Regions from separate parts of the Pseudomonas sp. H1_A03 genome, predicted to be linked through region 1. Evidence: predicted binding sites of a transcription regulator. Region 1 holds the regulator's gene; each other region holds the start of a gene.
What was found. The regulator sigma-54, encoded in region 1, starts transcription at its own class of promoters, with help from an activator protein. The targets are predictions, from matches to a motif close to ANTGGCATNNANNTTGCTNT.

Region 1 (3,209 bases):
ACAGCAGGTCGACCGGGGCGCCATCGATAGCGTCGAAATCGATGGGATGGTCCAAGTGCAGCAGGGCGCTGACAGGCGTCTCGCAGCCTTTGAGGCGGCAGTGGGGAATAGCGATGCCGTTACCAAAACCGGTCGAGCCAAGTTTTTCACGAGCAATCAGTGCCTCGTACACAGTTTGCGTTTCCAGTTCAGGCACTTCACGGCCGATCAGGTTGGCAATTTGTTCGAGGGCGCGTTTTTTACTGCCGCCCGGCACGTTCACAAGGGAACGGCCGGGGGTCAGGATGGTTTCAAGTCGGATCATGGGGGGAGAGTTAACGACCTGTACCTTGCATCAGGTGCAGATTCTTTTCCTTATGCTTTATGAGTTGGCGGTCCAGCTTGTCGTAGAGCGAGTCGATCGCCGCGTACATGTCCTCATGTTCCGCATTGGCGACGAGCTTGGCATTCGGTACGTGCAGGGTGGCCTCGATTTTCTGCTTGAGCTTATCGACCTCCATGATGACCTGCACGTTGGTGATCTTGTCAAAATGCCCCGCAAGCTTGTTCAGCTTGCTTTCGGTGTATTCACGCAGGGGTTTGGTGACTTCCAGCTGGTGTCCACTGATGTTGACTTGCATACAGCTTCTCCTTCGTTGCCAGTGCATAAAGCGACAGGCGAAAGCGCCTGCCACTGGAACGCTGTGGCCCGCCCGTCACATCAAACGCTTACGCTCGCTGGAAGGCGCGATCCCGAGGGACTCGCGGTACTTGGCGACGGTTCGACGGGCGACCTGAATGCCTTGTGCCTCCAGTAAACCAGCGATCTTACTGTCACTCAATGGCTTTTTCTGATTTTCCGCGGCAACCAGTTTTTTGATGATCGCGCGAATCGCCGTGGACGAGCATTCACCGCCTTCGGAGGTGCTGACGTGGCTGGAGAAAAAGTATTTCAGTTCATAAATACCCCGTGGGGTATGCATGAATTTTTGCGTGGTTACCCGAGAAATCGTCGATTCATGCATGCCAACCGCCTCGGCGATGTCATGCAGTACCAACGGTTTCATCGCCTCGTCGCCGTATTCCAGGAAGCCGCGCTGGTGCTCGACGATCTGGGTGGCCACTTTCATCAGGGTTTCGTTGCGGCTTTGCAGGCTCTTGATAAACCAGCGAGCTTCCTGCAATTGGTTGCGCATGAAGGTGTTATCGGCGCTGGTGTCAGCGCGACGCACAAAACCGGCGTATTGCGGGTTGACCCGCAGGCGTGGCACCGACTCCTGGTTCAGTTCAACCAGCCAGCGCTCGTTATCCTTGCGCACGATCACGTCGGGAACCACGTATTCGGCTTCGCTGGACTCGATTTGCGAGCCAGGACGCGGGTTGAGACTTTGTACCAGCTCAATGACCTGGCGCAGGTCGTCTTCCTTGAGCTTCATGCGGCGCATCAGTTGGCTGTAGTCGCGGCTGCCCAGCATGTCGATGTAATCGGTGACCAGGCGCTGGGCCTCGGCGAGCCAGGGGGTCTTGGCGGGCAGTTGGCGCAATTGCAGCAGCAGGCATTCGCTGAGGGAGCGCGCACCGATGCCAGCGGGTTCGAACTGCTGGATGCGGTGCAGGACGGCTTCGATCTCGTCCAGCTCGATATCCAGTTCAGGGTCGAATGCTTCGAGAATTTCCTCAAGCGTCTCGTCCAAGTAGCCCTGGTTATTGATGCAGTCGATCAGGGTCACGGCGATCAGGCGATCGGTGTCCGACATCGGCGCCAGGTTCAGTTGCCACAGCAGGTGGCTCTGCAGGCTTTCGCCGGCGGAGGTGCGGGTGGTGAAATCCCACTCGTCATCGTCATTGCTGGGCAGGCTGCTGGCGCTGGTCTGGTAGACGTCTTCCCAGGCGGTGTCGACGGGAAGCTCGTTGGGAATGCGTTCGTTCCAGTCGCCTTCCTCGAGGTTATCCACCGTTGGGGCGGTTTCCTGATAGGAGGGTTCCTGCGCATCGGGGTTGGGTTTTTGCTCGATGTTATCGGCCAGCGGGTCTGCATTATCGAAGTCGTCGCCTTCTTCCTGGCGTTCGAGCATCGGATTGGACTCCAGGGCCTCCTGGATTTCCTGTTGCAGGTCCAGGGTCGACAATTGGAGCAGGCGGATGGCCTGTTGCAGCTGCGGTGTCATCGTCAGCTGCTGGCCCATTCTCAGGACTAGCGATGGTTTCATGGCAGGGGCTTAACACCTTATTCGCCGGCGCAATGCGCCATCCACGACAGGGCGCGTGAGCGCCAAACATAAGCAAATTATATGCCTGATATCGGGGGCTTTGCCTAGAGCGCGGTAACAATAAAAATCCAGAGGTTTTCATTGACTCCCGCGCACCTTGGCAATCGGCCGTGACACCACGGTGTTTACAGGCGGAACTCGTGACCCAGGTACACTTCCTTGACCAGTTCATTGGCCAGGATGGTGGCGGAGTCGCCTTCAGCGATCAGTTGACCATCGTTGACGATATACGCGGTTTCGCAGATATCGAGCGTCTCACGGACGTTGTGGTCGGTGATCAGCACGCCAATGCCCTTAGCCTTGAGGTGGTGAATGATCTGCTTGATGTCGCCGACCGATATTGGGTCGACGCCGGCAAACGGTTCGTCCAACAGGATGAACTTCGGTGCAGTGGCCAGGGCACGAGCGATTTCTACGCGGCGGCGCTCACCACCGGACAGGCTCATGCCGAGGTTGTCGCGGATATGGTTGATGTGGAATTCCTGCAGCAGGCTTTCCAGCTCCTTGCGACGACCGTCACGGTCGAGTTCCTTGCGGGTCTCGAGGATGGCCATGATGTTATCGGCCACCGACAGTTTGCGGAAGATCGACGCTTCCTGCGGAAGATAGCCGATACCGGCGCGGGCACGGCCGTGCATCGGCTGGTGGCTCACGTCCAAGTCATCGATCAGTACGCGACCCTGATCCGCCTGGACCAGCCCGACGATCATGTAGAAGCAGGTGGTCTTGCCGGCGCCGTTGGGGCCGAGCAAGCCGACGATCTGGCCGCTGTCGATCGACAGGCTGACGTCGCGCACGACCTGACGGCCTTTATAGGCCTTGGCCAGATGCTGGGCTTTCAGGGTTGCCATTACTCGGCCTTCTTCTTCGGCTGGATAACCATGTCGATGCGTGGGCGCGGTGCGGTGACCTTGTTGCCATTGGCACGACCGGCGTTAGCGATCTGTTTCACGGTGTCGT
Region 2 (3,209 bases), 620 kb from region 1:
CTTCGCTGACTTCTTCGATCTTTACGTCCTGGCCCAGTTCGTCGATGACGCGATCGATCGGGACCATTTTGGCGTTCTCAAGCGCACGCTCAAGAATCGCCATGTCGAACTGTTGTTCTTCGTACTCCACGCGGTTGCGCTTGGCGTGGGTCTTGGGGTTCACCGAGATGACCCCGCAATATTCAGGCATATGCTTGGCGAAATCAGCGGTACCGATTTCTTCGGCCAGGTCGATGATGTCCTGCTTGTGACTGGCGATCAGCGGGCGCAGCACCAGCTTTTCGGTCACGCAGTCAATCAGTGACAGGTTCGGCAGCGTCTGGCTGGACACCTGGGAGATCGCCTCACCGGTCACCAGCGCGTCGATCTGCAACTGGTCGGCGATCCGCGACGCAGCGCGCAACATCATACGCTTCAAAACTACGCCCATATGACTGTTATCGACTTTGCCGAGAATTTCGCCCAACACTTCCTCGAACGGTACGCTTACAAATAGCACGCGTTGGGAGCTGCCGTATTTCTTCCAGATAAAGTGCGCAACTTCCATCACGCCCAATTCGTGTGCACGCCCGCCCAGGTTAAAGAAGCAGAAGTGGCTCATCAGGCCGCGGCGCATGATCTGGTAAGCCGCCACCGTGGAATCGAAACCGCCGGACATCAATACCAGGGTCTGTTCCAGGGCGCCCAGCGGGTAGCCGCCGATACTGTTGTGCTGGCTGTGGATCACAAACAACCGTTGGTCGCGAATTTCCATGCGCACTTCAATTTGCGGCGCTTTCAGGGAAATTCCGGCGGCGCCGCACTCGCGACGCAGCTTGCTGCCGACGTATTTTTCGACATCCATGGAGCTAAAGGTGTGCTTGCCGGCACGCTTGCAACGCACCGAAAAGATCTTCCCTTCCAGCTCATTACCGAAGTGCTGTTTGCACTTCTCGGTGATGTCGTCGAAGTCGCCAAGCGGGTACTCATCCACCTGCAGGAAATGCGCGATGCCCGGCATGCAGCTCAGGCGCTCGGTCATGTCCTTCAAGGCTTTGGGCTCGGTGACACGGGTTTCCAGCTCGAGGTTGTCCCACACGCCATTCACCACCACAGCCGGGTCCAGATCGCGGAGCACGGCACGGATGTTCTTGGCCAATTGACGGATGAAACGCATCCGTACCGGTCGGCTCTTGATGGTGATTTCGGGGAAGACTTTAACGATTAATTTCATGGAAACAGCGCGCGCCGGGCCTGCTGAAAAAGGGGGGCGCGGATTATAGCGGAAATCGCTCACGGTTTAACCAGTTAATATGCATAGCACACGCAACGCACTAAATGGGTGCGCTTTCGTTCCATTGCGCCACATTGCGGTGCGAAGATTTTACGCTTTTGTCGCAATGCACCTTTATAGGGGCGTTTTTGGATCAAAAAACCCATGTTGGCGCACTGGCATGCAATTTGCTCTCTTGTGAGGCAGGTTGCCATGGCGGAGTATCCGCGCCGGCATCACCCAAATTCTAAGGGCTACTCCACTACCCAGCCCGAAGCCACCCGGAGGACACTATGTCGAAGTCGGTTCAACTCATCAAAGATCATGACGTTAAATGGATTGATCTGCGCTTCACGGACACCAAAGGCACTCAGCACCACGTGACCATGCCGGCTCGCGATGCGCTGGATGATGCTTTCTTTGAAGAAGGCAAAATGTTCGACGGTTCCTCCATCGCTGGCTGGAAAGGCATCGAAGCCTCCGACATGATCCTGATGCCGGACGACAGCACTGCCGTGCTGGACCCGTTCACCGAAGAGCCAACCCTGATCCTGGTTTGCGACGTGATCGAGCCTTCGACCATGCAAGGCTACGACCGCGACCCACGTGCGATCGCCAAGCGTGCCGAGGAATACCTGAAGTCGACCGGCATCGGCGACACTGTATTCGTAGGCCCGGAGCCAGAATTCTTCATCTTCGACCAGGTCAAGTTCAAGTCCGACATCTCCGGTTCGATGTTCAAGATCTACTCCGAACAAGGCTCCTGGATGTCCGACCAGGACGTGGAAGGCGGCAACCATGGCCACCGTCCAGGTATCAAAGGTGGCTACTTCCCGGTTCCGCCGTTCGACCATGACCACGAAATCCGTACCTCCATGTGCAACGCCATGGAAGACATGGGCCTGGTCATCGAAGTGCACCACCACGAAGTGGCGACTGCCGGCCAGAACGAAATCGGTGTGAAGTTCAACACCCTGGTGGCCAAGGCTGACGAAGTTCAAACCCTGAAGTATTGCGTACACAACACTGCCGTTGCCTACGGCCGTACCGCTACCTTCATGCCTAAGCCGCTGTACGGCGATAACGGCTCGGGTATGCACGTTCACTTGTCCATCGCCAAAGATGGCAAGAACACCTTCGCTGGCGAAGGTTATGCCGGCCTGTCCGACACCGCCCTGTACTTCATCGGCGGTATCATCAAGCACGGTAAGGCCCTGAACGGCTTCACCAACCCGTCGACCAACTCCTACAAGCGTCTGGTCCCAGGTTTCGAAGCACCGGTAATGCTGGCTTACTCGGCACGTAACCGTTCCGCGTCGATCCGTATTCCTTACGTGTCCAGCCCTCGTGCTCGCCGTATCGAAGCGCGCTTCCCGGATCCAGCAGCCAACCCATACCTGGCCTTCGCTGCCCTGGTCATGGCCGGCCTGGACGGTATCCAGAACAAGATCCACCCTGGCGACGCCGCCGACAAAAACTTGTACGACCTGCCGCCTGAAGAGGCCAAAGAGATCCCACAAGTGTGTGGCAGCCTGAAAGAAGCCCTGGAAGAGCTGGACAAGGGCCGTGCGTTCCTGACCAAAGGCGGCGTGTTCAGCGACGACTTCATCGACGCTTACATCGAGCTGAAAAGCGCGGAAGAAATCAAGGTTCGCACCTTCGTACACCCGCTGGAATACGAGCTGTACTACAGCTGCTGATCCGGTAGCGCCGCTTAACGTGGCGTGCTGAAAAAAGACCTCCTTCAGGAGGTCTTTTTTTGCCCGCGATTTGTGAAGAATGCGGGAGCAGGCTGGCCCGCGATAGCGTACTGCCCGCCACCTGATGTATGACTGACCCACCGCCATCGCGGGCAAGCCCGCTCCCACAGGAGATCACCTTTGAAATACCGATTTGTGTTCGCTCTGTTATTTGTCAGTACCGGTGCGAGCGCCGCGCCACCTACCCTTGAGCCGCT
Region 3 (3,209 bases), 2.5 Mb from region 1:
GTGGAGCAGTTCACCTGCGAACAAAGACCTAGCCTCGAAGATGCTGCGCACATGATTCGCAACAAACTGGTGCCTGTCGCCGCCGAGCTCGACCTCAATGACCTTGAGGGCCGCCAGTCCGATCCTACGGTCAAGATCCTCAAAGACCAGAACAGTATCCAGATCCTCGACATCTCTCCTGCCGTCTGAACATTCGCTGTACACCCTTCAAGCACCTCTGGTGGAGGCGATAGCTTCGCGCTACTCTGCAAGTGAGATCAGCGAATGAATCGCTAGGTACTGGTCTTGTCAGCTACATGCTTGTTTTCCAGCGGTGATGTTATTGCCGTAGCTCCCACGCCAGTACGGCGTGGGCTTCGGGAAGCACGGAAAGTCTATCCATCAGTCTGAGGAGCACTTTTCATGAGCACAGCCTATCAAGAAGACATCAGCACCAATGTTCTGCGCCGCATGAAAGAGGGCGGCTTTGACTTTTCACGCTTCCACCCCATTGAGTTCTACGCCATTTTTCCTGATGAAGAACGGGCGCGCAGGGCTGCGGGTGAGTTTCGTGGGGAATCGCTGAATGCCCAGGTCAGTGCGCGCGACGATGGCGCCTGGTACTTGGAACTGAGCAAAATCATGTCTGCCACCTACGACGGCATAGGAGACTTCGAGCAAGACTTTGAGGCGGTGGTCGAGCCGCTGGGCGGGATCATCGAGGGATGGGGCGTGAAGCAGGAGGTGCGTGGGTTACCCATGTAGCAGCGAGCAGTATGAGAAACACAGCGTATCGGCTGACCTTTGGGTCGGCCGATTTTGTTTTTGGCGCCCATCCAGGTCTTTTCAGGGCCAAAAAAAGGCCACCCGAGCAGGGTGGCCAAAAGGGAAGACCGGGAGGCCGGTCGGTACACGAAGCACTACGTTACCGATCGCGCAAAGGGTTGAGCTGTAGGACACGTCCTGTTCAGCAGATGTTGGTAATTATCCGTACGCTTGACCGGGCAGTGAAATCAACTCTGGCTATGCTGTTGATAGTCAAAGCCCGCATTGCGATGAAGCAGGGGGCAGTGCACCGGGCATTCTGCGCACCAGGACGGTGCGAATGGATTCCGGTGCTTATTCAACTCACTGATTCTTAAGTGTTTATGCCGCTGGCACGGGCCTTGCGATGGTTCTAGCGCCCGGGTGACAAGGAGTTCGGCATGATCCGCACTTATTACGATGAAATGTACGACGGGGCAGGGCAGGTCCGACCGCATTACCGCGAGTTCGCCCGCTGGTTGGCTGATACCCCTGCTGAACTGCTGGCCCAGCGCCGGCGTGAGGCCGATTTGCTGTTTCACCGCGCCGGTATCACCTTCACGCTCTACGGGGACGAGCAGGGCACCGAGCGCCTGATTCCGTTCGACACCATCCCGCGCAGCATTCCCGCCAGCGAATGGCGGATTGTCGAGCGCGGCTGCATCCAAAGGGTCAAGGCGCTGAATATGTTTCTCGCCGACCTGTATCACGAGCAACGCATCATCAAGGCAGGGATCATTCCTGCCGAACAGGTGCTGGCCAACGAGCAATACCAACTGGCGATGCAGGGTTTGAATCTGCACCGCGACCTGTATTCCCACGTCTCCGGTGTCGACCTCGTACGTGACGGCGACGGCACGTACTACGTGCTTGAAGACAACCTGCGTACCCCGAGCGGCGTCAGCTACATGCTCGAAGACCGCAAGATGATGATGCGCCTGTTCCCCGAACTGTTCGCCGCCCAGCGTATCGCGCCCATCGATCATTACCCCAACCTGTTGCTCGACACCCTGAAAAGCTCCAGCCCCCTGGATAACCCCAGCGTGGTCGTGCTGACCCCGGGCCGCTTTAACAGCGCGTTCTTTGAACATGCGTTCCTGGCCCGGGAAATGGGCGTGGAGCTGGTGGAAGGCGCCGACCTGTTTGTGCGCGATGACCGCGTATTCATGCGCACCACCGATGGCCCCAAGGCCGTGGACGTGATCTACCGCCGCCTCGACGATGCGTTCCTCGACCCATTGGCCTTCAACCCGGATTCCATGCTCGGCGTGCCTGGCCTGCTCGCGGCTTATCGTTCCGGCAATGTGGTATTGGCCAATGCCATCGGCACCGGGGTGGCGGATGACAAATCGGTGTATCCCTTCGTTACCGAGATGATCCGTTTTTACCTGGATGAAGAACCCATCCTGAAGAATGTTCCGACATTTCAATGCCGTAAGCCCGACGAACTGTCCCACGTATTGGCCAACCTGCCGGACCTGGTGGTGAAGGAAACCCAAGGCTCCGGCGGCTACGGCATGCTGGTCGGCCCGGCGTCCACGAAGGCCGAAATCGAAGCCTTCCGTGCGCGCATCAAGGCCAAGCCCCATGCGTATATCGCCCAACCGACCCTGTGCTTGTCCACCTGCCCGACCTTTGTCGAAAACGGCATTGCGCCGCGCCATATCGACCTGCGCCCATTCGTATTGTCCGGCAAGGAAACCCGTGTAGTCCCAGGCGGGCTGACCCGCGTGGCATTGCGTGAAGGTTCGCTGGTGGTCAACTCGTCCCAGGGCGGCGGCACCAAAGACACCTGGGTGGTCGAGGACTGATGCCATGTTGAGTAGAACTGCCTCGGATTTGTACTGGATGTCGCGCTACCTGGAGCGCGCGGAAAACCTCGCGCGCATGCTCGATGTCAGCTATTCGCTGTCGCTGATGCCTCAAGATGGGCGCGGTGATGGCCTGCATGAACTGGCGATGCCGCTGTTGATCACCGGCACCCTGGAGGATTACCACGCGCGCCACGGCGAGTTGCACGCCGAACGCCTGTTGCACTTTTTTGCCCTGGACGCGGCGAACCCGGCCAGCATCTACAGCTGTCTCGGCGCAGCGCGGGCCAGCGCCCATGCCGTGCGTGGGCGAATTACCGCCGACATGTGGGAAAACATCAACGCTACTTGGCTGGATATTCGTGACATCGCCCAGCAGGGCTTGAGCCGCTATGGCATGAGCCGGTTCTGTGAGTGGGTCAAGGAGCGGTCCCACCTGTTCCGCGGTGCCACCTACGGCACCATCATGCGCAACGATGCGTTCCGGTTCATTCGCCTGGGCACCTTTATCGAACGTGCCGATAACACCCTGCGCCTGCTGGACGCTCGCTATGAAATGGCCGGCGACCAGGCCGAAGCCGTCAGCGATGGCACGGCCCACGCCTACTATCAATG
Region 4 (3,209 bases), 2.5 Mb from region 1:
TGTCGGCACGGAAAGCACCGCTGCGGGTGTATTCCAGCGAACCGTCGCTGCCCTTCTGAACGAAGAAGCCACCGCCCTGGATCGCCATGTCCAGCACGCCGCCGCTGTTGTTGACGTCACCCTGGGTGAACTGCTGGGACACAGCCGCCAGGTTCACACCGTTGCCGATGCTGTTCTGGCCGGTGCCCAGTTTGGAGGCGGCGTAGATGTCCGCAAACTCCGCACGGGACGACTTGAAGCCAGTGGTCGCGACGTTGGCGATGTTGTTGCCGGTCACGTCCAGTTGTTTGTTGGCCGCATAGAGGCCGCTAAGGCCGATATTAAAAGACATGTTTCTCTCCCTCTGCCGTATTTAGCCGGCTCTATGTACCGATAGTCTGGATTTGCGACAGCTTGACGCTGCCCATGCCGCCTGCAAGGTTCAGCAGCATTTCGCCGCCGGTCTTGCTCAACGTCACGCTGGTTACCGTTGCCGGCAGCGAAGTTGCCAAGGCAACCGCGTCGCCCTTGTCATTCTTGGTGGTGGCCGCGAAGGTGTAAGTGCCCGCTGGGGCGACCTCACCGTTGTCGTTCTTGCCATCCCAGATAAAGTCGGAGTTGCCTGCACTCTGGGCGCCCATATCAATGGTGCGCACCACGTTGCCGTCTTTGTCGGTGATCTTGATGGCGACGTTGCCTGTCGCCGCAGTCACGGCTACCGAACCGGTCATGCTCTTGCTGGTGTCCACCAGAGCCTTGTCGGTCTGGGTGATGATCGAACGCCCTACCAGCGACGACGCCTGCAACGCTTGCGACGAGCTGAAGTTGCTCGAGATGTTGTTCACCGAGTCGTTCAGGGTGTTGATGCCTTCCAGGCTGCTGAACTGCGCCAACTGGGCCACGAACGCACCGTTGTCTTGCGGCGACAGCGGGTTCTGGTTTTTCAGTTGGGTCACGAGCAGTTGCAGGAACGCGTCCTTGCCCAGCGACTGGCTGCCCGTCGCTGCCTTGGAGGCACTATTGACGCTGCTGGTGTCGGTCGCGGTCTTGACCTTGGAGTTGAAAAGGTCCTGGACTGCCGTGTTGTTACTCGTATCAACGATGGCCATTATTTGGCGCCCCTTATCACTGACCCAGGGTCAGGACCTTCTGCATCATGGTTTTGGCGGTGTTCATCATTTCCGCATTGGTCTGGAACGAACGGCTGGCGGAAATCATGTCGGCCATTTCCTCAACCACGTTGACGTTGGGGTAGTAGACATAACCCTTTTCGTTCGCGGCGGGATGGTTGGGTTCGTAGCGGGCTTCAAGGTTGCTCTGGTCTTCGACCACACCAAGCACCTGCACGCCAGAACCGGCATTACCCTGGTCCTGGAACAGCGAATCGCTGCCGCCAGCCTGGCCACCCTGGAACATGGTGGCGAACACCGGGTGACGGGCACGGTAGGTCTGGTCAATGCTCGAAGACACGGTCTCGGCGTTGGCGATGTTACTGGCGACGGTGTTCAAACGCGTGGTCTGCGCGCTCATGCCACTGCCGGCAATATTGAAAACACTGGACAGGGACATGGCTTACTCTCCGCGCAGGGCTGACATCAGCCCTTTGAATTTGCTGTTAAGCAGGGTGAAGCTGGCTTGAAAGTTCACCGAGTTCTCGGCATAGGCCGATTGCTCAAGCTGGGCGTCGACGGTGTTCTGGTCGATCGACGGCTGCATCGGTGTGCGATACAGCAACGACTCGTCACCATTGCTCAGGCCTTGCGCTTCAATATGACGGCTGTTGGTCATGTTCAAGGCGAAGGTGCCGTTTTTGGTCTTGTCCTGCTGTGCGGCGAGCACGGCGGAGAAGTCCAGATCCCGAGCCTTGTAGTTCGGGGTGTCGGCGTTGGCAATGTTGTTGGCCAGGACTTCAGCACGCTGGGCGCGGAAGCCCAGGGCTTGTTCGTGGATACCGAGCGCTTTATCGAAGCTGATGCTCATGGCGGAAACCTTTAGGCTGACCTGCTTTTCGTTAACAGGGTTATAGCAAGGTGCATGCCAATCTTGCGGAGGCCCGTATATCAAGGGTTTGCGGGGCGGTTGCCGGCGGCAATGCCAGAAAAGCGGCAAGAGGTTTCCGCGTGGCGCCAGTAAAGCGGCAATGGAGAGTTGCCGCTGTTGGGGAAATTGCCGCAAAAAAAATGGGAGCGGGTTTGCTCGCGAATGCGGTGGGTCAGTCAACTTATCTATGACTGATCCACCGCATTCGCGAGCAAACCCGCTCCCACATTTAGATTTGCGTACTATTTAGCCTGGTAAATGATCCCAGGGCTGCACTGCACCATCTGGTAATGATCCGGCAAACCGTTCAGCGCTTCGGATGCACCGAGGAACAAATAGCCGCCCCGCTTGAGCGTGCCGTGGATGCGTAGCAGGATGTCCTTCTTCACTTCAGCGGAGAAGTAGATCAACACGTTGCGGCAGAACACCATGTCGAACTTGCCCAGGCTGGCGTAGCTGTCGAGCAGGTTGAACGAGCGAAACTCCACACGGTTCTTGATCGGCGCTTTGATCGCCCAACGTCCCGCCCCTTTCGGGTCGAAGAAACGTTGCAGGCGCTCCGGGGACAGGCCACGGCCCAGCGCCAGGCTGTCGTACTCGCCGGTCTTGCAGTTGGTGAGCATGGTGCCGGACAGGTCGGTGGCCACGATTTGAGCACCGGCCTTCAATTGGCCCATATTGGTCCGCTCGAACTCATCGATGGACATCGAGATCGAGTACGGCTCCTGCCCCGAGGAGCACGCCGCCGACCAGATGCGCAGGCGCTGGCCCGGGCTGGCCTTGATGGCCTCCGGCAGCACTTTGCTCTTGAGCACTTCAAAGGGGTAGGTGTCGCGAAACCACAGGGTTTCGTTGGTGGTCATGGCATCGACCACCATTTCCTTGAGCCCGCTGCGCGGCTGGCCCTGGATGCGCTGGACCAGCTCACCCAACGACTTGATGCCCTGCTGCTCCATCAGTTTGTTGAGACGGCTGGATACCAGATACTGCTTGTTTTCACCGAGCAATATGCCACAGGCCTTTTCCAGGAAGACCCGGAACTGTTCAAAATCCAAATTACCCGTAGACACTGATACCGCCTCTTAAATCGTGTGACCGCCAGGGAAAAAGCCCCTAGCCGTGATCTGCTGCTTTGATCCGCTCGACGACCCGGGATGCCAGGTCATCGGGGCGGAATTTGGCCAGGAAGT

Region 2: a site for sigma-54 is predicted at 1,428-1,447, ahead of glnA (type I glutamate--ammonia ligase). Genes of this name have one in related genera too.
Region 3: a site for sigma-54 is predicted at 1,133-1,152, ahead of AB4O35_RS27315 (circularly permuted type 2 ATP-grasp protein). Genes of this name have one in related genera too.
Region 4: a site for sigma-54 is predicted at 2,002-2,021, ahead of flgB (flagellar basal body rod protein FlgB). Genes of this name have one in related genera too.

Annotation. Positions count from the first base shown of each region.
Region 1 covers NZ_CP162829.1:2,271,483-2,274,691, forward strand. The annotation lists gene ptsN (PTS IIA-like nitrogen regulatory protein PtsN) at 1-304, opposite strand, end outside; gene hpf (ribosome hibernation-promoting factor, HPF/YfiA family) at 315-620, opposite strand; gene AB4O35_RS10435 (RNA polymerase factor sigma-54) at 696-2,189, opposite strand; gene lptB (LPS export ABC transporter ATP-binding protein) at 2,375-3,100, opposite strand; gene lptA (lipopolysaccharide transport periplasmic protein LptA) at 3,100-3,209, opposite strand, start outside.
Region 2 covers NZ_CP162829.1:1,656,243-1,659,451, reverse strand. The annotation lists gene thiI (tRNA uracil 4-sulfurtransferase ThiI) at 1-1,213, opposite strand, end outside; gene glnA (type I glutamate--ammonia ligase) at 1,546-2,952, shown strand; gene AB4O35_RS07690 (chorismate mutase) at 3,133-3,209, shown strand, end outside.
Region 3 covers NZ_CP162829.1:5,915,509-5,918,717, reverse strand. The annotation lists gene AB4O35_RS27325 (hypothetical protein) at 1-189, shown strand, start outside; gene AB4O35_RS27320 (ribonuclease E inhibitor RraB) at 403-744, shown strand; gene AB4O35_RS27315 (circularly permuted type 2 ATP-grasp protein) at 1,185-2,594, shown strand; gene AB4O35_RS27310 (alpha-E domain-containing protein) at 2,599-3,209, shown strand, end outside.
Region 4 covers NZ_CP162829.1:5,981,295-5,984,503, forward strand. The annotation lists gene flgE (flagellar hook protein FlgE) at 1-331, opposite strand, end outside; gene flgD (flagellar hook assembly protein FlgD) at 363-1,088, opposite strand; gene flgC (flagellar basal body rod protein FlgC) at 1,105-1,548, opposite strand; gene flgB (flagellar basal body rod protein FlgB) at 1,552-1,959, opposite strand; gene cheR (protein-glutamate O-methyltransferase CheR) at 2,262-3,089, opposite strand; gene AB4O35_RS27650 (chemotaxis protein CheV) at 3,133-3,209, opposite strand, start outside.